Regions from separate parts of the Streptomyces sp. NPDC058525 genome, predicted to be linked through region 2. Evidence: predicted binding sites of a transcription regulator. Region 2 holds the regulator's gene; the other holds the start of a gene.

Region 1 (10,326 bases), on a different contig from region 2:
CCAGGCCGTGCCGCTGGCGTACGAAGGCGAGCGACTGCTGGCCGTTCAGGGTCTGCGGGCCGGCCGGGAAGTCGGCGCCGGAGTACCGGTCCTTCACCGGCTTGTTCAGGCACACCGGTACCCCGCCCAGCGCGTCCGCGAGGTGGTAGAAACCGGCCAGATTCAGCTCGGCGAAGTGATCGATCGGCACCCCCAGGAAGTTCCGCACCGTCTCGATCTCCGCCTTGCGCCCCGCCTCCCGGCCCTCGCGCTCCAGCTGTCGGCGATCACCGACCCCCTGCGCGACGAGCTGCTCCTGCTTCTTCTCCTTCGCGAGCCCGTAGGCCTTCTTGATCTTGTCCTTGCCGTGGCCCGCTATGTCGACGAAGTCGTCGCGCGGGATCGAGAAGGCCTTCGCCGGGCTGCCGTCGCCGGGTACGTGGAGCAGGATCAGGGTGTTCGCGTTGTAGCCGCCGATGTCCGAACTGCCGGCATGCAGCTTGTCCAGCACGTCGTCCGGCAGGTCCTCGCCGTTCTGGTCCTTGCGGCTGTCCAGGCCCATGAGCAGGACGTTCACATCGCCGTACTTCGACTTCTCCGCGCCCTCCAGGGCCTTGGAGCTGCCGATGCTGGAGGCCAGGTCCCGGTACAGGTACCAGGCGCCGCCGCCCGCCATGACCGCCAGCGCGCAGCCGGTGATCAGCAGGGTGCGGCCGAGCCGCCGTCGACGGGAGATCCGGTGGCCTGGGGCAGTCGTCTTCCTCCGGTGCGCGCTCATGCCTGTCGATGGTGGGGCAGGGACGCTGAAGGAATCCTGAGGGCCGGAGGGAACGGATGCGCCGGAGGGGACGGATGCGCCGGAGGGGACGGATGCGTCGCAGACGCCGAAGGCGCCGCCGCTAGCGGCACGGGATGCGCAGCACCAGCCGCGCGCCCCCGCCGGGCCCCGGCGCCGGCAGTGCCCGTACGTCGCCCCCGTGCGCCCGCGCGATCTCCCGGGCGATGGCCAGGCCGAGCCCCGTCCCGCCGCTGGCCCGGCCCCGGTCCGCGTCCAGCCGTACGAACCGCTCGAACACCCGGTCCCGGTCCGCCTCCGGGATCCCCGGACCGTCGTCGGTGACCTCCAGCACCGCCCAGGTGCGTCCGCCCGCTGTGTCCGCCGCCGCCCGCACCACCACCTCGGCGCGCGCGTACCGCAGGGCGTTGTCCACGAGGTTGGCCAGCGCCCGCTCCAGCCGCGCCGGGTCTCCGGCGGCCGGTACGGGCGAACGCGCGTCCAGCCGCAGCGCCACCCGGGGGCCGCCCCGGCGCGCCACGTCCTCCGCGGCCAGCAGCGCCAGGTCGACCGGCTCGCTCCGCGGCCGCGGCCCGCCGTCGAGGCGGGCCAGCAGCAGCAGGTCCGCCGCGATCCGCTGGAGCCGCTCGGTGTCGGCCAGCGCGGCCGCCACCGACTCCCGGTCGGGGCGGTCCATGGCCAGGGCCACCTCCAGCCGGGAGCGGACGGCGGCCAGCGGATTGCGCAGCTCGTGCGAGGCGTCCGCGGTGAACTGCCGCTGCCGGGCGTCGGCGCGCTCCAGCCGGTCCAGGGTGCCGTTGACGGTACGGGCCAGCTGCGCGATCTCGTCCGCCCCGCCCGGGTCCGGAACCCGCCGGTCCAGCTCGCTCGCGGTGACCGCCTCCAGCTCGTTGCGGATGGCGGTCACCGGGCGCAGCGCGAGCCCGGTCACCCACCAGGCCAGGGCCGCGGCGAAGGCGATCAGCGGGGGCGCGCCCGCCAGCAGCCCGACCGCGACGGCCCCGGTCGCGTCGTCGACGTCGCCGAGCACGGTCACGGCGTACACGGTGTGCGGGTCGTGCGCGCCCGGCGGACCGGCCGCCTCCACCGCGACCGCCACGCGCCGCTCCCCGCCGGGGCGGGCGGGCGGCAGCACGGCCGACCGCGAGTCCTCCCCCGAACCACTTCCGCCTGAGCCCCCGCCCGATCCGCCCCCGGGCCCCAGCCCGCCGAGGTCCCCGAGGTCCGGGACATCCGCCGGATCGCCGCTGGTCGCCACCGTGCGCCCCTGGGCGTCCCGTACGAGGACCAGGTCCACCCCGCGTTCGGGCGCGGGCAGCCGCCCGCCGGGCGGCAGAGTCCGGCTGTCGACCTGGGCGGCGACCTTGCGGGCGGCGAGCTCGGTCCGGCCGGTGGTGTTGTCGAGCAGGTTGGCGCGCAGCAGGGCGTACAGCCACAGGCCCCCGGTGGCCAGGACGGCGGCCATCGCGAGGGCGGCGGCCATCGCCGTACGCGCGCGGACGGTACTAGCCACCGTCCGGGGCCATCCGGTAGCCGGTCCCGTGGACGGTGAGGATCGAGCGGCGGCCGAACGGCGCGTCGATCTTCCGGCGCAGCGAGGAGACGTACACCTCAACGATGTTCGGGTCGATGCCGTGCGGGGTGTCCCAGACCTCGTCGAGGATGTCCTGCTTGGCGACGGCCCGCCCGGGCTGCTCCATCAGGCAGGCCAGTACGCCCAGTTCGCGGGCGGTGAGCTCGATGTCGTGGGAGCCGCGGCGGCAGCGGCGGCCCTGCGGGTCGAGGAGGAGGTCGCCGGCCTGGAGGGTGCTGCGGTCCGGGGCGCCCGCGCGGCGGGCCAGCGCCCGGATCCGGGCGGCGAGGACCACGAAGGAGAACGGCTTGGTGAGGTAGTCGTCGGCCCCCGAGTCCAGACCCTCGGCCTCGTCGTACTCGCCGTCCCGGGCGGTCAGCATCAGCACCGGGGTGGTGTCGCCGTGGGCGCGCATGCGGGTGCAGATCTCGTAGCCGCTCATGCCCGGCAGCATCAGGTCGAGGAGGACCACGTCGTACGGGCCGCCGGCGAGGGCGAGGTCCAGGCCGCGGTGGCCGTCGTGCGCGACCTCGACCAGGTGCCCGTCGGCGGACAGGCCTTGCCGCAGGGAGTCGGCGAGGCCTTCTTCGTCTTCGACCACGAGGATGCGCACGGCTCAAGCGTCACATATCGGGCCGAGGTGCCGGAATCGCCCCGGTTCGCCGCCGGTTCGCTGCCCGGTTAGCCGCCGGCCCGCTCCCGCTTCGCTCCCCGCCTCAACCGCCCGGGCACTCGCTGCTGTCGCCGCCGCTGCGGCACATGTGGCCCGAGCGCGTGGAGGCCGGGTCGGGGTGGGTCTCCTGCGGGGACGCTCCCCGGTACGAGGTGCTCGCCATCATCAGCAGCACCCCGGCGACCAAGGCGCAGAGCGCACCGTGCACGGCCACCGAGAACCACGCGCGCCGCCGGCCGAACCCGAAGGCGGCCGCGGCGCACACGCAGCACATCACGCCGAGGAACGCGTACGCCTCGAAGCTCAGCGGCACGCCCTGCCAGTGGGAATCCTCGGGCACGTAAGGTGCGATCAGGCCGAACTCCGTGAGGGCGGCCCACAGGACGCCCGCGACCAGGACCGCGGCCGCCAAGGCGCCCGTGAAGAGGGCCAGCACGAGGTCCGCCGCCCAGTGGAGGGGCTGCCGAGGCTGTGTCGTCATGCCCCGCAGTGTCGGGCCGGGACGCGGCCGGACGCCTGAGTACGGATACTCAGCGCGTGCCCTGCGCCCGCGCGGCCGAGGCTCCGGCACCGTGCACCCCCTCAGAGCCGTGCGCCCCCTCCGGTCCCGGCCCTGCCGCCGGCGCCCCCGATCCCGGTCCCGCAGCCGACGCCCCAGACACCCCAGGCGCCCCAGACACCCGAGGCGCCCCAGACACCCGAGGCGCCCCGGACACCCGAGGCGCCCCGGACGCTCCCGCGGCCGGCGCCCCCGGCGCCCCCGAGGCCCGCCCCCGCCTCCGCGCCAGCGCGTCCCGGGAGGCCGCGCCCACGGCCCACACCGGGAACACGAGCGAGAGCACCCCCACCGCCCCGGGCCCCAGCCAGACGAACACGCCGGGCTGTACGGCCGTATCGGCGGACGGCCCGAGGACGAAGGCCGTCCGCGGCCCGTCCGGCCGGGTGTCGAAACTGGTGTCGACCTCGACCCGCGGGATCGTGAACGATCCGTCGCCGGCCGCGAACGACCCCTCGCACATCCAGTGTTCGTCCCCGTCCGAGTCCTGCTCCGCCACGCACCGCGAGGCGAGGAAGGTGCCCTCCACCCCGGCCACCTGGGCCGCCAGCCGCGGAACGGAGCCCGACAGCATGTAGATCCCGGCCGCCAGGCCGACGGCGATCGGTAGGAGGTGGCGCGGACGCACGCCGGAGTTTGTCCTGGTCATGGCGGGAGAGTAATGAGATCGAACGCCCGTGCGCCGGGTTTTCGCCGGTTCCGCGGGCCGCTCCGCCGCAACGCCCGCCGTCGAGAATTGGCACTCCGCTTGACCGAGTGCTAATCGCCGGAATAGTGTCGCACCTGGCACTCGCCACCGGTGAGTGCCAACACAGCGACAGGCAGGTCCGGCACCCGCGACGACGGATCGACCTGGTCGCCACCTCAGACAGTTAACCCCGGATCTCCGAAGGGGGAGGTCGGATCGTGACGACCGCCAGCTCCAAGGTTGCCATCAAGCCGCTCGAGGACCGCATTGTGGTCCAGCCGCTCGACGCCGAGCAGACCACGGCCTCCGGCCTGGTCATCCCGGACACCGCGAAGGAGAAGCCCCAGGAGGGCGTCGTCCTCGCCGTGGGCCCGGGCCGCTTCGAGGACGGCCAGCGTCTCCCGCTGGACGTCAACGTCGGCGACATCGTGCTGTACAGCAAGTACGGCGGCACCGAAGTGAAGTACAGCGGCGAGGAGTACCTCGTCCTCTCGGCTCGCGACGTGCTCGCGATCGTCGAGAAGTAATTCGCTTCAAGTTTTGATTTGAGCTGCGCCCCTGGTCACCCTGCTGATGCCGGGCGGCGAGGGGCGTAGTTCGTTCCAGGCGGTGGCGGTCGCGGTGAGCGGCCGATCGCAACGAGAGGACTGAACCGCTCCCATGCCGAAGATTCTGAAGTTCGACGAGGACGCCCGTCGCGCCCTCGAGCGCGGCGTCAACAAGCTTGCCGACACGGTCAAGGTGACGATCGGCCCCAAGGGCCGCAACGTCGTCATCGACAAGAAGTTCGGCGCCCCCACCATCACCAACGACGGTGTCACCATCGCCCGCGAGGTCGAGCTGGACGACCCGTACGAGAACCTGGGCGCGCAGCTCGTGAAGGAGGTGGCGACCAAGACCAACGACATCGCGGGCGACGGCACCACCACCGCCACCGTGCTGGCCCAGGCGCTGGTCCGCGAGGGTCTGCGCAACGTCGCCGCGGGCGCGTCCCCGGCCGCCCTGAAGAAGGGCATCGACGCCGCGGTCAAGGCCGTGTCCGAGGACCTCCTCGCGACCGCCCGCCCGATCGAGGACAAGTCCGACATCGCCGCCGTGGCCGCGCTCTCCGCGCAGGACCAGCAGGTCGGCGAGCTCATCGCCGAGGCGATGGACAAGGTCGGCAAGGACGGTGTCATCACCGTCGAGGAGTCCAACGCCTTCGGCCTGGAGCTCGAGTTCACCGAGGGCATGGCCTTCGACAAGGGCTACCTCTCGCCGTACATGGTCTCCGACCAGGAGCGTATGGAGGCCGTCCTCGACGACCCGTACATCCTGATCAACCAGGGCAAGATCTCCTCCATCCAGGACCTCCTGCCGCTGCTCGAGAAGGTCATCCAGGCCGGCGCCTCGAAGCCGCTGCTGATCATCGCCGAGGACGTCGAGGGCGAGGCGCTCTCCACCCTCGTCGTCAACAAGATCCGCGGCACCTTCAACGCGGTGGCCGTCAAGGCCCCGGGCTTCGGCGACCGCCGCAAGGCGATGCTTCAGGACATGGCCACCCTCACCGGTGCCACCGTCATCGCCGAGGAGGTCGGCCTCAAGCTCGACCAGGCCGGTCTGGACGTACTGGGCTCCGCCCGCCGCGTCACGATCTCCAAGGACGACACGACCATCGTCGACGGTGGCGGCAGCCACGAAGAGGTCGTCGGCCGTGTCAACCAGATCAAGGCCGAGATCGAGTCCACGGACTCCGACTGGGACCGCGAGAAGCTGCAGGAGCGCCTGGCGAAGCTCGCCGGCGGCGTCTGCGTCATCAAGGTCGGCGCCGCCACCGAGGTGGAGCTCAAGGAGAAGAAGCACCGTCTCGAGGACGCCATCTCGGCGACCCGCGCCGCGGTCGAGGAGGGCATCGTCTCCGGCGGTGGCTCCGCGCTCGTCCACGCCGTCAAGGTCCTCGAGGACAACCTCGGCCTGACCGGCGACGAGGCCACCGGTGTCGCGGTCGTGCGCCGCGCCGCCGTCGAGCCGCTGCGCTGGATCGCCGAGAACGCCGGCCTCGAGGGCTACGTCATCACCTCGAAGGTCGCCGAGCTCGAGAAGGGCCAGGGCTTCAACGCCGCCACCGGCGAGTACGGGGACCTGGTCAAGGCCGGCGTCATCGACCCGGTGAAGGTCACCCGCTCCGCGCTGGAGAACGCCGCGTCCATCGCCTCCCTGCTGCTCACGACCGAGACCCTGGTCGTCGAGAAGCCGGCCGAGGAAGAGGGCGACGCGGGCCACGGCCACGGTCACGGCCACAGCCACTGATCGGGCACCGCGCTCGGAAGGCCCCGTCCCGCATCCGCGGGACGGGGCCTTCCCGTGTGTGCGGGGCTACATGGCGCCCAGTTGGCGCATCAGGCCCATGGCGTCCAGGTGCCACCAGCCCTCCGCGATCATCCCGTCCTCGCAGCGGAACGTCGTGGTGCCGGTCATGGTGCACTTCTTGCCGGTCGGGGCGATGCCCTGGAACTCGCCCTTGTGGGTTCCGGCCCAGCTCCACACCGTGGTGACGTAGTCGCCCTCGGCCAGCTGCGCGTCGGTGGTGAAGCGGTAGTCGAAGGCGTCGCGCCAGGCCGTGATGTCCGCGCGCACGGCGTCCCGTCCGATGACGGGAGCGTCCTTCATGGTGTCGTGGTCGACGTACTGCGGCGCCATCATCTCGTCGAGGACGTCGAGGTTCCCCTTCGTGAGGCACTCGTCGAACATCCGGTTCACCATGTGCTTGTTGATGTTCTCGTCGCGGACCACGTCGAGGTTGGTGAAGGTCGGCATCCCCTCGCACAGCGCCACCATCTCCTGGAACATCGTGTCCGTCTCCGGGAGCTGAGAGTTCCTCATGGCCTGTTCGTACGAGGGGAATTCGACCACGTCCACGTAGTGGTTCTCGTTCTCGCGGTCCTTGCCCACGATGCTGTGGGTGACGGTGCGCTTGCCCTGGCTCTGCGAGACGTACCGGTCGAGCAGCTGGTTGAGGTCGTCCTGCCGACTGGTCTTGTAATCGATTATCTGTACGAATGTCATGGCGTCTCCCGGGCTGGATGGGACACGTCCATTTTAGGGAGATTTCACCCATTCGGCGGGTTTACCGGCGAGTTAACGGGCTACTGGGGTCCGTACTTGCGGCCCGTCCGGGACGAGACCCCGCCCAGCAGCCCGCGCGGCGTCAGCTTCACCACGCCCATCAGCGCCTTGTACCGCGGATCGGGGATCGACACCGTCTTGCCGCGCGCCAGGTCCGCCAGGGCCGCGGCCACCAGCTTGTCGGCGTCGAGCCACATCCAGCCGGGGATGTTGTCGGTGCCCATGCCGGCGCGCTGGTGGAACTCGGTGCGCACGAAGCCGGGGCACAGGGCCATCAGCCGCACCCCGGACCCGGCCAGGTCCCGCGCCGCGCCCTGGGTGAACTGCACGACCCAGGCCTTGCTCGCCCCGTAGGTGCCGCGCGGTACGAACGCCGCCACCGAGGCCACGTTGATCACGCCGCCGCGCCCGCGCGAGCGCATCGACCCGGTCGCCGCCGAGGTCAGCCGCAGCACCGCCTCGATGTGCACCTTGAGCATGGTGAGCTCGTCGGTCATGGAGACCTCGAGGTAGCGGCCCTTGTTGCCGAAGCCCGCGTTGTTGACCAGCAGGTCCACCGGGTGGGTGCGGTCGTCGAGCCGCCGCTCGACCGCCGCGATGCCCTCCTCCGTGGAGAGGTCGGCGGCCAGCACCTCGGCCTCGATGCCGTGCCGGTCGTGCAGTTCGGTGGCCTGCTCGCCCAGCCGCTTGGTGTCACGCGCCACCAGCACCAGGTTGTGGCCCTGGGCGGCGAGCCGCCGGGCGAAGGCGGCGCCGATGCCCGCCGTGGATCCCGTAATCAACGCAGTCGTCATAGGCGCAACCTAGCCGCCCCGGGTGACGGCGTTACCTCGCCCCGTCCCCGGCCCCGTACTTCTCCAGGTACTGCCGCACCCGGTCATGGGCCTCCGGCTCCATCGCCGCGCCCGCCGCCAGGGTGCGCGGCAGCAGGGCGCGCTCGGTGGTGAAGGCGCGGAACCACAGCTGCACCGTCACGTCGTGCTCCGGACGGTGGATGATCTCGATGCCGTCGCCCGGAGAGACCGTCCCCTCCTCGATCACCCGCAAGTACGCGCCCGGCCGTGCCTCCTGGGTGAACCGCTTGACCCAGGCGCTCTCGCCGAGGACCCCCTGGAAGGTCCGGCACGGGATGCGGGCCGAGGCCACTTCGAGGACCAGGTCCGCGCCCACCCGCCACCGGTCGCCGAGGCGCGCGGTGTTCAGGTCGATGCCGGAGGTGGTGAAGTTCTCGCCGAACAGACCGGCGGGCAGTTCGCGGCCGAGCTCCGCCTCCCACAGGTCCAGGTCCTCGCGGGCGTACGCGTAGACGGCCTGGTGGTCGCCGCCGTGGTGGCGCCGGTTGCAGACGGCGTCGCCTTCGAGGCCGCTGCCCAGGCCGGTGGCCTTGTCGCCGGGCGCGACCACCCGGACCGGTCCGGGGACCGGGCGCTTGCCGTGGCCGGTCAGCCCGCTTTCCGCGTCGGCGTAGTCGACGGCCGTGGCGCGGCCGAGGTTCACGGAGATCAGATGCATGGCGCCCATGAAAGCAAACTAGCCGAGCAGCCCCAAAGCGGCGAGGGGATATTCGCTCGGCGGTCAAAGCTGGGCTTATGCTCAAGGGGTGATCGAGGCACGTCATCTCCGTGTTCTGCGCGCTGTCGCCGGGACCGGGTCCTTCTCCGCCGCCGCCCGCGAGCTCGGCTGCACCCAGCCGGCCGTCTCCCAGCAGATGAAGGCGCTGGAGCAGTCGGCCGGCACCCCGCTGCTCATCCGCACCGGCCGCGAGATGCGGCTGACCCAGGCCGGCGAGGCCCTGGTCCGGCACGCCGCGGGGATCCTGGCCGGGCTGACCGCGGCCGAGGAGGAGGTCGCGGCCATCGCCGGGCTGCGCGCGGGCCGGGTCCGGCTGGTGTCCTTCCCCAGCGGCAGCTCCACGCTGGTGCCCACCGCGCTCGCGGCGATGCGCGCCGAGCACCCGGGAACCCGCATCTCCCTGGTCGAGGCCGAACCGCCGCGCTCGGTGGAGATGCTGCGCGAGGGCGACTGCGACCTGGCCCTGGCCTTCCGCTACGGCGGGTCGGCCGGATCCGCCGCGGAGTGGGAGGACCTGGTGGTGCGCCCGCTGCTGACCGACCGGCTCGTCGGACTGGTCCCCGAGGGCCACCGGCTGGCCGGGGCGGAGCGCGTGGGCATGGCGGAGCTGGCGGACGAGCCGTGGATCGCGGGCTGTCCGCGCTGCCGCCGCCATCTGGTGGAGGTGTGCGAATCCGCGGGCTTCACCCCGCGGATCGACTTCGCGACCGACGACTACCCGGCGGTCGTCGGCCTGGTGGGGGCGGGGCTGGGCGTCGCCGTGCTGCCGGAGCTGGCGGTGGAGTCCGTACGGGCCAAGGGCGTCAGCACGGTGGCCGTGGAGCCGGCCGTGGAGCGGGAGGTCGTGGCGCTGACCCTGCCCGACCTGGCCCGGGTGCCGGCCGTCGCCGCCACCCTGGCCGAGCTGGAGCGGGCCGCCACGCGCTGACCGTACGTCTCTGGCAGGTACGTACGGCCGAACGCGTGATGTTGCGCCCCGGACCCCGGACCCCGGCGCGCCCGGTGGGCGCGATGGATCGAAGGAACGTTCCTTCGTGTGCTTGTTCGCCTGTTCAGTGGGGCGTGATCGGTCCGATCGCGCTGGACGCGGGGATCAGGCGGTGGCGCGCGCGGCCCATCAGCTCCTCCCGCTCGTCCTCCGTCAGCCCTCCCCACACTCCGTAGGGCTCGCGGACGGCGAGCGCGTGCGCGGCACATTCCGCGCGGACCGGGCATCGCATGCAGACCTCTTTAGCCGAGGCCTCGCGCGCGCTCCTGGCCGCGCCCCGCTCGCCTTCCGGGTGGAAGAAGAGGGAGCTGTCGACCCCGCGGCAGGCGGCGAGCAGCTGCCAGTCCCAGAGGTCGGCGTTCGGTCCGGGGAGGCGGGAGAAATCTGCCATTGGTA
Region 2 (10,326 bases):
CGCTGGGCTCCCGGCTGGGCCGGGCGGTCCCGATCGGCGCCGGGACGGCCGTGATCGCCTGCTGCGTGGTGGTGTCCTCGTCCGCCCGGGACCTCGCGGGCTTCGCCGGCGGGGAGATCCTGTGGAACGCGCTCTACCCGGTCGTGCTCTCGTACGCGATCGGCCTCGCGGCGGCCCTGGACCCGCGCGGCCGGTGGGCGGTGCTGGCCGGGTCGGCGTCCTCGCTGGGCGTGGCCTGCGGGCCGGTCACCGGCAGCCTGCTCGCGGAGGCGGCGGGCTTCCCGGGCATGGGCCTGGTGCTGGGGTCGCTGCTGCTGGCCGTGGCCGGGCCGATGGCCGCCGTGGCGCTGCACGCGGGCGGGCGTCCGCTGACCCCCGGCTCCGTCCGCCGGCGCGGTGGCGCCGCGGCGGCCGTGCTCGCCGCCGGCGCGGGCGCCCCGTCGGGCACGGTCCCGCGCGTCGGGGCCGCGGAGCTCGAGGTCACCGAGATCCCGCTCCGCCGCCGGCCGCTGCGCGTGCTGCTCCCGGCCCCGGCCTCCCTCCGCCGCACCCGCACCCGAACCCGCCTGTAGCCGCTGCGCGGGGCACGCGGACTCCGGCGCGGCTCAAAGACCTTGGGGCTCCGCCCCAAACCCCGCGCCTCAAACTCCCCCAGCTACCGCTGGGAGGTGCCCCCAGGCGGGGCTGGATTTCGGCTGATGTGCGCTCACGGGTGCTGCCGGCGGGGCTGGAGCCCCGGCGGCGGCGCGCCGGATGGCCAGGCGGCGTCAGCGGCGCTTCGGGAGGGGGACCCGGGTCAGGTCCGCCGCGATCGTCAGCTCGCCCTCGAACCCGGCCGCGCGGGCCTGCCGTTCGAACTCCGAGGGGTCGGTGTAGCGCTGCGAGAAGTGCGTCAGCACGAGGTGCCGGACGCCCGCGTCCCGTGCCACCCGCGCCGCCTGCCCGGCCGTGAGGTGCCCGTGCTCGGTGGCCAGCGGCTCGTCCTCGTCGAGGAAGGTCGACTCGATCACCAGCATGTCGCAGCCCTCGGCCAGCTCGTCCACGCCCTCGCAGAGCCGGGTGTCCATGACGAACGCGAACCGCTGCCCCGGCTTCGGCTCGCTGACCTGCTCCAGCGTGACCTCGCCCAGCCGGCCCTCGCGCTGGATCAGGCCCACGTCGGGGCCCTTGATCCCGTGCCGTGCGAGCAGTTCCGGGATCATGCGGCGGCCGTCCGGCTCGGTGAGCCGGTAGCCGAAGGACTCCACCGGGTGCGAGAGCAGCCTGGCCTCGAGGACGTACGAGGCCCCGCGCGCCAGCTCCCGCATCCCGTCCCCGGCGACCGGCTCCTCGGCCAGCAGCACCGTCTCGCGGTAGGCGGTGGCGTACCGCAGCCGGTCGAAGAACTTCTGCCCGGAGGCCGGGTAGTGCGCGGTGACGGGGTGCGGGACCCGGTCGAGGTTGATCCGCTGGATCACCCCGGCCAGGCCGAGGCTGTGGTCACCGTGGAAGTGGGTGACGCAGATCCGGTTGATGTCGTGCGCGGCCACCCCGGCACGCAGCATCTGGCGCTGGGTGCCCTCGCCCGGGTCGAAGAGGATGCCCTCGGCGTCCCAGCGCAGCAGGTAGCCGTTGTGGTTGCGGTGGCGGGTGGGCACCTGGCTGGCGGTGCCCAGCACCACGAACTCGCGTACGGACACGGGTTATCCGGGGGGCCACTGGAGGCCGCGGCCGCCGAGGACGTGCGCGTGGGCGTGGAAGACGGTCTGGCCGGCGCCGGCGCCCGTGTTGAAGACGACCCGGTAGCCGTGGTCGGTGAGCTTCTCGTCGAGGGCGATGCGGCCGGCCTCGGCGAGGAGGTCGGCGGTGATGGCGGGCTCGGCCGCCGCCAGCGAGGCCGCGTCGGGGTAGTGCACCTTGGGGATGACCAGGACGTGCGTCGGCGCCTGCGGGTTGATGTCCCGGAAGGCGAAGGTCGTGTCGGTCTCCCGGACCACGGTCGCCGGGATGCTCCCCGCGACGATCTTGCAGAACAGGCAGTCGGCCTGCGGTTCCCCGGCCATCGCTTCGCCTCCGTGTCGTTGATCGCTCCGGGCATCGTATCCCCGGACCGCGTACGGGACTCCGCGGCCTCCACCCCCGGTCCGCCCGCCGTCCGCGGGGGTCAGCTCCAGCGGCCGGTGCGGGCCAGCAGGACCGCCGTCGCCGCGGTGCCGGCGGTCGAGGTGCGCAGGACCGAGCGGCCCAACCGGTACGGGCGGGCTCCCGCCTCGGCGAAGACGGCCAGCTCCTCCGGGGAGACCCCGCCCTCCGGGCCGACCACCAGCACGATGGACCCCGTCGCCGGGAGCTCGGCCTCGGCCAGGGCCTCGGAGGGGGTGTCGCGGTCCTCGTGGAGGACCATCGCCAGGTCGGCGCCGGCCAGCAGTGCCGCCACCTGCTTGGTGGACAGGGCCTCGGCCACGTCCGGGAAGCGGACCCGGCGGGACTGCTTGCCCGCCTCACGGGCGGTGGCCCGCCACTTGGCCAGGGACTTGGCGCCGCGGTCGCCGCGCCACTGCGTGATGCACCGCGAGGCCTGCCAGGGCACGATCGCGTCCACGCCCGTCTCGGTCATGGTCTCCACGGCCACCTCGCCCCGGTCCCCCTTGGGCAGGGCCTGGACGACGGTGATCCGGACGGTCGGCCCGGCTTCCTCGAAGGCGCCGGACACGGTCAGGACCAGCCGGTCCTTGCCCTCCGCCGCCTTCACGACCGCCTCGGCCCAGCCGCCCCGGCCGTCCGTGAGGACCACCGCCTCGCCCGGGTTCAGCCGCTTCACGGACACCGCGTGCCGGCCCTCAGGGCCGTCCAGGACGAACTCCGGTCCCGCCGGGACCTCTTTGACCACGAACACCGGGGCGGTCATGACGCACTCCTCATCTGCATTGCCTTCAACGTGCTCTGTGCCTCGGCCAGTTCGGCCGCCAGCACCTCCATCAGCTCCCCGGCGGGCAGCGCCCGCGCCAGCCGGTGCCCCTGGCCCGCCCACAGGGCCATGCCCTGCGGGTCCCCGGCCGCGGCGGCCGCCTTGCGCAGCCCCGAGGTCAGGTGGTGGATCTGCGGGTAGGCGGCGGGGGCGTACGGTCCGTGCTCGCGCATGAACCGGTTGACCAGGCCCCGCCCCGGCCGCCCGGAGAAGGCCCGGGTGAGCTCGGTGCGGACGAACAGCGGGTCCGTCAGGGCCTTCTTGTGCAGCGGATCCGCGCCCGACTCCGGGCAGGCCAGGAAGGCGGTGCCGAGCTGGGCCGCCTCGGCGCCCGCCGCGAGCAGCGCGGCGATCTGGGAGCCCCGCATCAGCCCGCCCGCCGCGATGATGGGGAGCGCGACGGCCTCCCGTACCTGGGCCACGAGCGCCAGCAGGCCCACCGACGCCGTGCCGTCGGCCTGCGGGTCGTCCCGGTGCGTGCCCTGGTGCCCGCCGGCCTCGACGCCCTGGACGCAGACGGCGTCGGCCCCGGCCTCCTGCGCGCGGCGGGCCTCCTCGACGGAGGTCGCGGTGACGACGGAGTACGTGCCGGCCTGGCGCAGGGAGGCCAGGACCGCCGGGGCGGGACAGCCGAAGGTGAAGGAGACGACCGGGACCGGGTCCTCCAGGAGGATGGCGAGCTTGGCGTCGTAGCCGTCGTCGCAGGTGCCGATGATGTCCTCGGCGGCCAGGGAGATCTCGTACCAGCTCGCCTCGCCGGCCAGCTGCCCGCGGTAGGCCTCGACGGCGGCCGGGTCCACGTGGCCGGTCTGCGGCATGAAGAGGTTCACCCCGAAGGGGCGCCGGGTGAGGGCGCGCACCTGCTTGATCTCCTGGTACATGCCGTCGGCGGTCTTGTACCCGCCGGCCAGGAAGCCCAGTCCGCCCGCCTCGCACACGGCGGCGGCCAGGGGCGGACAGGAGGCGCCGCCCGCCATGGGGGCCTGCACGATCGGGTATGCGCAGAGACCGTTCGGTGCCGAGGTCATGCACTGCATCGTGCCATGTCCCGCTCAGGGGACCGAATCACCGCATTCGCCTGGCATAGTCCGCTTCCCGGCGCGGCCGGAACGCATACGGCGAGCCCGGCCGGGGGCATCCCCCGGCCGGGCTCGTCGATCAGAGGTCGCAGGCGGTCAGCGGCCGTTGAAGGCGTCCTTCAGGCGGCTGAACAGCCCCTGCTGGCCCGGCGCGAACTGGCCGGTCGGCCGCTCCTCGCCGCGCAGCTTCGCCAGCTGGCGCAGCAGCTCCTCCTGCTGGGCGTCCAGCTTGTTCGGGGTGGTCACCTCGACGTGGACGATCAGGTCGCCGCGTCCGCCACCGCGCAGGTGGGTGACGCCGCGCCCGTGCAGCGGGATCGACTGGCCGGACTGGGTGCCGGGCCGGATGTCGATCTCCTCCATGCCGTCCAGCGTCTCCAGCGGGCACTTGGTGCCCAGGGACGCCGCCGTCATCGGGATGGTCACCGTGCAGTGCAGGTCGTCCCCGCGCCGCTGGAAGACCGGGTGCGGCAGCTCGTGGATCTCCACGTACAGGTCGCCGGCGGGGCCGCCGCCGGGGCCGACCTCGCCCTCGCCCGCGAGCTGGATGCGGGTGCCGTTCTCGACACCGGCCGGGATCTTGACGGTGAGGCTGCGGCGGGACCGGACCCGGCCGTCGCCCGCGCACTCGGGGCACGGGGTCGGGACGACGGTGCCGAAGCCCTGGCACTGCGGGCAGGGGCGCGAGGTCATGACCTGGCCCAGGAAGGACCGGGTGACCTGCGAGACCTCGCCGCGGCCGCGGCACATGTCACACGTCTGCGCGGAGGTGCCGGGGGCTGCGCCCTCGCCCGAGCAGGTGGTGCAGACGACGGCCGTGTCGACCTGGATGTCCTTGGTCGTCCCGAAGGCCGCCTCGTCCAGCTCCAGGTCGAGGCGGATCATGGCGTCCTGGCCGCGCCGGGTCCGCGAGCGCGGGCCGCGCTGCGAGGCCTGGCCGAAGAAGGCGTCCATGATGTCGGAGAAGTTGCCGAAGCCACCCGCTCCGAAGCCGCCCGCTCCGGCACCGCCGCCCGACGAGGACAGCGGGTCGCCGCCCAGGTCGTAGACCTGCTTCTTCTGCGGGTCCGAGAGCACCTCGTAGGCCGCGTTGATCTCCTTGAAGCGCTCCTGCGTCTTCGGATCCGGATTCACATCCGGGTGGAGTTCACGCGCGAGGCGCCGGAAGGCCTTCTTGATCTCGTCCTGCGATGCGTCGCGGCGCACGCCGAGAACGGCGTAGTAGTCCGTGGCCACTTACGACTCCGCCAGGATCTGTCCGACGTAACGTGCCACTGCGCGTACCGCTCCCATCGTTCCGGGGTAGTCCATGCGGGTCGGTCCGACCACGCCGAGTTTGGCGACCGTTTCGCCGCCCGAACCGTAACCGACCGAGACGACCGACGTGGAGTTCAGCCCCTCGTAGGCGTTCTCGTGCCCGATCCGTACGGCCATTCCCGACTCGTTGGCCTCGCCCAGCAGCTTGAGGAGCACGACCTGCTCCTCCAGCGCTTCGAGCACCGGCCTGATCGTCAGGGGAAAATCGTGTCCGAAGCGGGTGAGATTGGCGGTGCCGCCGATCATCAGCCGCTCTTCTGCTTCCTCGACCAGGGTTTCGAGGAGCGTCGAGAGCACGGTGGACACCGTGCCCCGGTCATCCGCCTCGAAGGACTCGGGGAGGTCCTGGACGAGCGGGGGAACGTCGGTGAACCGGCGCCCCACGACCCGGCTGTTGAGCCGCGCCCGCAGATCGGCCAGCGAGGTCTCCCCGAAGGGGCTCGAGCAGTCGATCAGCCGCTGTTCGACGCGCCCGGTGTCCGTGATCAGTACGAGCATCAGGCGCGCGGGAGCGAGCGAGAGCAGCTCCACGTGCCGGACGGTCGACCGGGTCAGGCTCGGGTACTGGACGACGGCGACCTGCCGGGTCAGCTGCGCGAGCAGCCGCACCGTCCGGCCGACCACGTCGTCGAGGTCCACGGCCCCGTCGAGGAAGTTCTGGATGGCCCGGCGCTCGGGCGACGACAGCGGCTTGACCCCCGCCAGCTTGTCGACGAAGAGGCGGTAGCCCTTGTCGGTGGGGATCCGGCCGGCGCTGGTGTGGGGCTGGGCGATGTAGCCCTCCTCCTCCAGCACGGCCATGTCGTTGCGCACGGTGGCGGGCGAGACGCCGAGGCGGTGCCGCTCGGTGAGCGCCTTGGAGCCGACCGGCTCCTCCGTCCCGACGTAGTCCTGGACGATGGCGCGCAGCACTTCGAGTCTGCGTTCGCTGAGCATCGCGCACACCTCCAGCTGTGGTCCGTTGCCGCGTTCGTTGAAAGCTCGGTCGTTGGAGCCCGGTCATTGGCACTCTGGTCGTTCGAGTGCCAGAGATCCCCCGCTCAGTGTACGGCCGGGTAGTAAGACCCTGGCAAGGGAGGCCCGCCAGGGTAGCGTCGCGGCATGGACGTGCGTTGGGAAGAGGCGGGCTGGGAAAGGCTGACCGGGCGGGCCGGGCGCCGGCGGCTTCCGGTGTGGGACTGCACCGTGGGACTGGTGGTGGGGGACGATTCCGTGCTCCTCGTCGACCCCGGTTCGTGTCTGCGCGAGGGCGCGCGGGTGAGGGCCGAGGCGGAGCGGCTGACGGGCCGGCACGTGACCCATATCGCATTCACGCACGGACATTTCGACCACGTGCTGGGCGGGGCCGCCTTCTCCGGAGCCGAGGTGTTCGGGGCGGTCGGGCTGGACGCGCTGCTGGCCACCGGCCGCGAGGAGCTGCGCGGGGACGCGGTGCGCCACGGCCTGGCCGAGGCGGAGGCCGCGGAGGCGGTGGACCTGATGGTGGCTCCGAAGCACCTGGTGTCGGGCGAGTGGACGCTGGAACTGGGCGGGGTGCAAGTGCTGCTGGCCAATGTGGGGCCCGGGCACACGCGCCACGATCTGGCGGTCTTCGTGCCGGGCGAGCGCGAGACGGTGTTCTGCGGGGACCTGGTCGAGGAGTCGGGCGAGCCCTCGGCGGGCCCGGACGCGGTGCCCCGGCAGTGGCCGGCGGCGCTGGACCGGCTGCTCGCGCTGGGCGGGGACGACGCGCAGTACGTGCCGGGTCACGGAGCGGTGGTGTCCGCGGCCTTCGTGCGTGCGCAACGCGCCACACTGGCCGCGCGTTTCGGCGTGTCGTAGGCGTGTTCGCCGCGCCTCTCCTACGCTCGGCCGGATGCGCGAGTACTCCCCCGACCTGACCCCCCAGTGGAAGCGCCCCAAGGCCGTGCCGGAGGTGGCCGCGGAGCCCGACCTGGTGGTCGAGGTGGCCGGTACGGACTTCTGCGGCGCGGTGGTGGCCTGCGAGGCGGGCACGGTGACCCTGGAGGACCGCTTCGGCAAGCGGCGGGTGTTCCCGCTGGAGCCGCGGGGCTTCCTGCTGGACGGGGCCGTGGTCACCCTGGTCCGCCCCTCGCGGGCCCCCGCCGCGCCCCGCCGCACCGCCTCGGGCTCGATCGCCGTGCCGGGGGCCAGGGCGCGGGTGGCGCGGGCCGGGCGCATCTACGTGGAGGGCCGCCACGACGCGGAGCTGGTGGAGAGGGTCTGGGGGGACGACCTGCGGATCGAGGGCGTGGTGGTGGAGTACCTGGAGGGCATCGACGACCTCCCGGCCATCGTCGCGGAATTCGCCCCGGCCCCGGACGCCCGCCTGGGGATCCTGGTGGACCACCTCGTGCCGGGCTCGAAGGAGTCGCGCATCGCGGCGTCGGTGACCTCCCCGGACGTCCTGATCGTGGGCCACCCGTACGTGGACGTCTGGCAGGCGGTGAAACCGTCCGCCCTGGGCATCCCGGCCTGGCCCGTGGTCCCGCGCGGCCAGGACTGGAAGACGGGCATCTGCCGGGCCCTGGGCTGGCCCGAGAACACCGGTGCCGCCTGGCAGCACATCCTGTCCCGCGTGACCTCGTACAAGGACCTGGAGCCCACCCTCCTGGGCTCCGTGGAACACCTCATCGACCACGTGACGGCCTGAAGCGCCCACGGGCGCCGGGCCGTGCGCCGCGTCAGTCCACCAGGTCCCGGACCACCGCGTCGGCCAGCAGCCGCCCCCGCAGGGTCAGCACGGCCCGGCCGGCCCCGTACGGCTCCGGCTCCAGCAGCCCGTCCGCCAGCGCCCGCCGCGAGGCGGCCAGCCCGGCGGGTGCCAGCAGCGACAGCGGTACGCCGTCCACCAGCCGCAGCTCCAGCAGGATCCGCTCGACCCGCCGGTCCTCCTCGGAGAGGAGCTCGCGTCCGGCGCCCGGGGACCGCCCCTCCGCCAGCGCGGCGGCGTACGCCCCCGGGTGCTTGACGTTCCACCACCGCACCCCGCCCACGTGCGAGTGCGCGCCCGGACCCGCGCCCCACCAGTCGGCGCCGCGCCAGTACAGCTCGTTGTGCAGGCAGCGCCCGGCCTGCGAGGAGGCCCAGTTCGACACCTCGTACCAGGAGTACCCGGCCTCCGCCATCACCGCGTCCGCGATCAGGTAGCGGTCGGCGTGCACGTCGTCGTCCGTCATCGGGACCTCGCCCCGGCGGATCCGCCGCGCCAGCTGGGTGCCCTCCTCCACGATCAGCGCGTACGCCGAGATGTGGTCCGGCCCGGCGCCCAGCGCGGCGGAGAGCGAAGCCCGCCAGTCCTCGTCGGACTCCCCGGGCGTGCCGTAGATCAGGTCCAGGTTGACGTGCTCGAAGCCCGCCGCGCGCGCCTCGGCGACGCAGGCCTCCGGGCGCCCGGGGGTGTGCGTGCGGTCCAGGACCTTCAGGACGTGCTGCCGGGCGCTCTGCATGCCGAAGGAGATCCGGTTGAAGCCGCCGGCCCGCAGCTCGGCCAGGTACTGCGGGTTCACCGACTCCGGATTGGCCTCGGTGGTGATCTCCGCGTCCTCGGCCAGGCCGAACTCGTCCCGGATCGCCGCGAGCATCCGCACGAGGTCCCCGGCGGGCAGCAGCGTCGGCGTGCCGCCGCCCACGAAGACCGTCCGCACGGCCCGCGGGTCGTCCCCGAGCACCTTGCGGGCGAGGCGGACCTCGTCGATCAGGGTGTCGGCGTAGTTCTCCCGCGAGGCGAGCACACCGCCGGTGCCCCGCAGCTCGGTGGCCGTGTAGGTGTTGAAGTCGCAGTAGCCGCACCGCGTGGCGCAGTACGGCACGTGCAGGTAGAAGCCGAGCGGCCGGTCCCCCGCCCCCGCCAGGGCGTGCGACGGCAGCGAGCCGTCTTCGGGCATGGGTTCACCGTCGGGCAGTGCGGAAGGCATGACCCCATCATCCCGCACTGCCCCATGGTCGTTTACGCCGTGCCCGGCGCCCCCGGCTACGCCTCGCGCGAGCCCTCGTACATCTCGTCGATCAGGTGCTTGAACTCACGCTCGACGACCGGCCGCTTCAGCTTGAGGCTGGGCGTGAGGTCGCCGTGCTCGATGTCGAGGTCGCGCGGCAGGATCCGGAACTTCTTGACCGTCTGCCACCGCTGGAGGCCCTCGTTGAGGGTCTGTACGTACGTCTCGATCAGGCGGTTGGTCTCCGGCGCGGCCAGGACCTGCGGGTACGTCTTGCCCTCCAGCCCGTTCCCGGCGGCCCAGCCCATGATCGACGGCTCGTCGAGCGCGATCAGGGCGGAGCAGAAGTTCCGGTCGGCGCCGTGCACGACGATGGTCGACACGTACGGGCAGATCGCCTTGAACTGGCCCTCGATCTCGGCCGGGGCGACGTACTTGCCGCCCGAGGTCTTGATCAGGTCCTTCTTGCGGTCGGTGATGCGCAGGTAGCCGTCGGGCGAGAGCTCGCCGATGTCTCCCGTGTGCAGCCAGCCGTCGGACTCCAGCACCTCGGCGGTCTTCTCCGGCTGCCCGTGGTAGCCCTGCATGATGCCGGGGCCGCGCAGCAGCACCTCGCCGTCGTCGGCGATGCGGACCTCGGTGCCGGGGAGCGGCTTGCCGACGGTGCCGGTGCGGTAGGCCTCGCCCGGGTTGACGAAGGAGGCGGCACTGGACTCGGTCAGGCCGTAGCCCTCGAGGATGTGGATGCCCGCGCCGGAGAAGAAGTAGCCGATGTCGGGTGCAAGGGCGGAGGCGCCGGAGACGGCGGCCCGCAGGTTGCCGCCGAAGGCGTCGCGGAGCTTGGAGAAGACGAGCGCGTCGGCGATCTTGTGCTTGGTGGCGAGGCCGAAGGGGGCGGTCGCCTGACCCGTGCGGCGGAAGTTGTCCTGGGTGACCTTGGCGTACTCGCGGGCCACGCCGGCCGACCACTGGAAGATCTTGTACTTCGCCCCGCCGCCGGCCCGGGCCTTGGCGGCGACGCCGTTGTAGACCTTCTCGAAGATGC

What was found. The regulator HrcA, encoded in region 2, represses chaperone genes, less so after heat shock. The targets are predictions, from matches to a motif close to TTNGCACTCNGNNNNNCNGAGTGCNAA.
Region 1: the regulator HrcA is predicted to act here: its motif matches at 4,314-4,340, upstream of groES (co-chaperone GroES).

The regions. Positions count from the first base shown of each region.
Region 1 covers NZ_JBHXNP010000099.1:5,169-15,494, reverse strand. The annotation lists gene ACFWP3_RS33500 (LCP family protein) at 1-757, opposite strand, end outside; gene ACFWP3_RS33495 (sensor histidine kinase) at 879-2,288, opposite strand; gene ACFWP3_RS33490 (response regulator transcription factor) at 2,281-2,961, opposite strand; gene ACFWP3_RS33485 (DUF6234 family protein) at 3,065-3,502, opposite strand; gene ACFWP3_RS33480 (hypothetical protein) at 3,552-4,226, opposite strand; gene groES (co-chaperone GroES) at 4,484-4,792, shown strand; gene groL (chaperonin GroEL) at 4,926-6,554, shown strand; gene ACFWP3_RS33465 (ester cyclase) at 6,621-7,310, opposite strand; gene ACFWP3_RS33460 (SDR family NAD(P)-dependent oxidoreductase) at 7,391-8,164, opposite strand; gene ACFWP3_RS33455 (MOSC domain-containing protein) at 8,196-8,882, opposite strand; gene ACFWP3_RS33450 (LysR family transcriptional regulator) at 8,971-9,870, shown strand; gene ACFWP3_RS33445 (WhiB family transcriptional regulator) at 9,995-10,321, opposite strand.
Region 2 covers NZ_JBHXNP010000004.1:25,043-35,368, reverse strand. The annotation lists gene ACFWP3_RS03365 (MFS transporter) at 1-572, shown strand, start outside; gene ACFWP3_RS03360 (ribonuclease Z) at 768-1,679, opposite strand; gene ACFWP3_RS03355 (histidine triad nucleotide-binding protein) at 1,683-2,042, opposite strand; gene ACFWP3_RS03350 (16S rRNA (uracil(1498)-N(3))-methyltransferase) at 2,144-2,887, opposite strand; gene ACFWP3_RS03345 (nitronate monooxygenase) at 2,884-3,975, opposite strand; gene dnaJ (molecular chaperone DnaJ) at 4,123-5,262, opposite strand; gene hrcA (heat-inducible transcriptional repressor HrcA) at 5,263-6,279, opposite strand; gene ACFWP3_RS03330 (MBL fold metallo-hydrolase) at 6,445-7,164, shown strand; gene ACFWP3_RS03325 (DUF3097 domain-containing protein) at 7,199-7,996, shown strand; gene hemW (radical SAM family heme chaperone HemW) at 8,028-9,260, opposite strand; gene ACFWP3_RS03315 (AMP-dependent synthetase/ligase) at 9,317-10,326, opposite strand, start outside.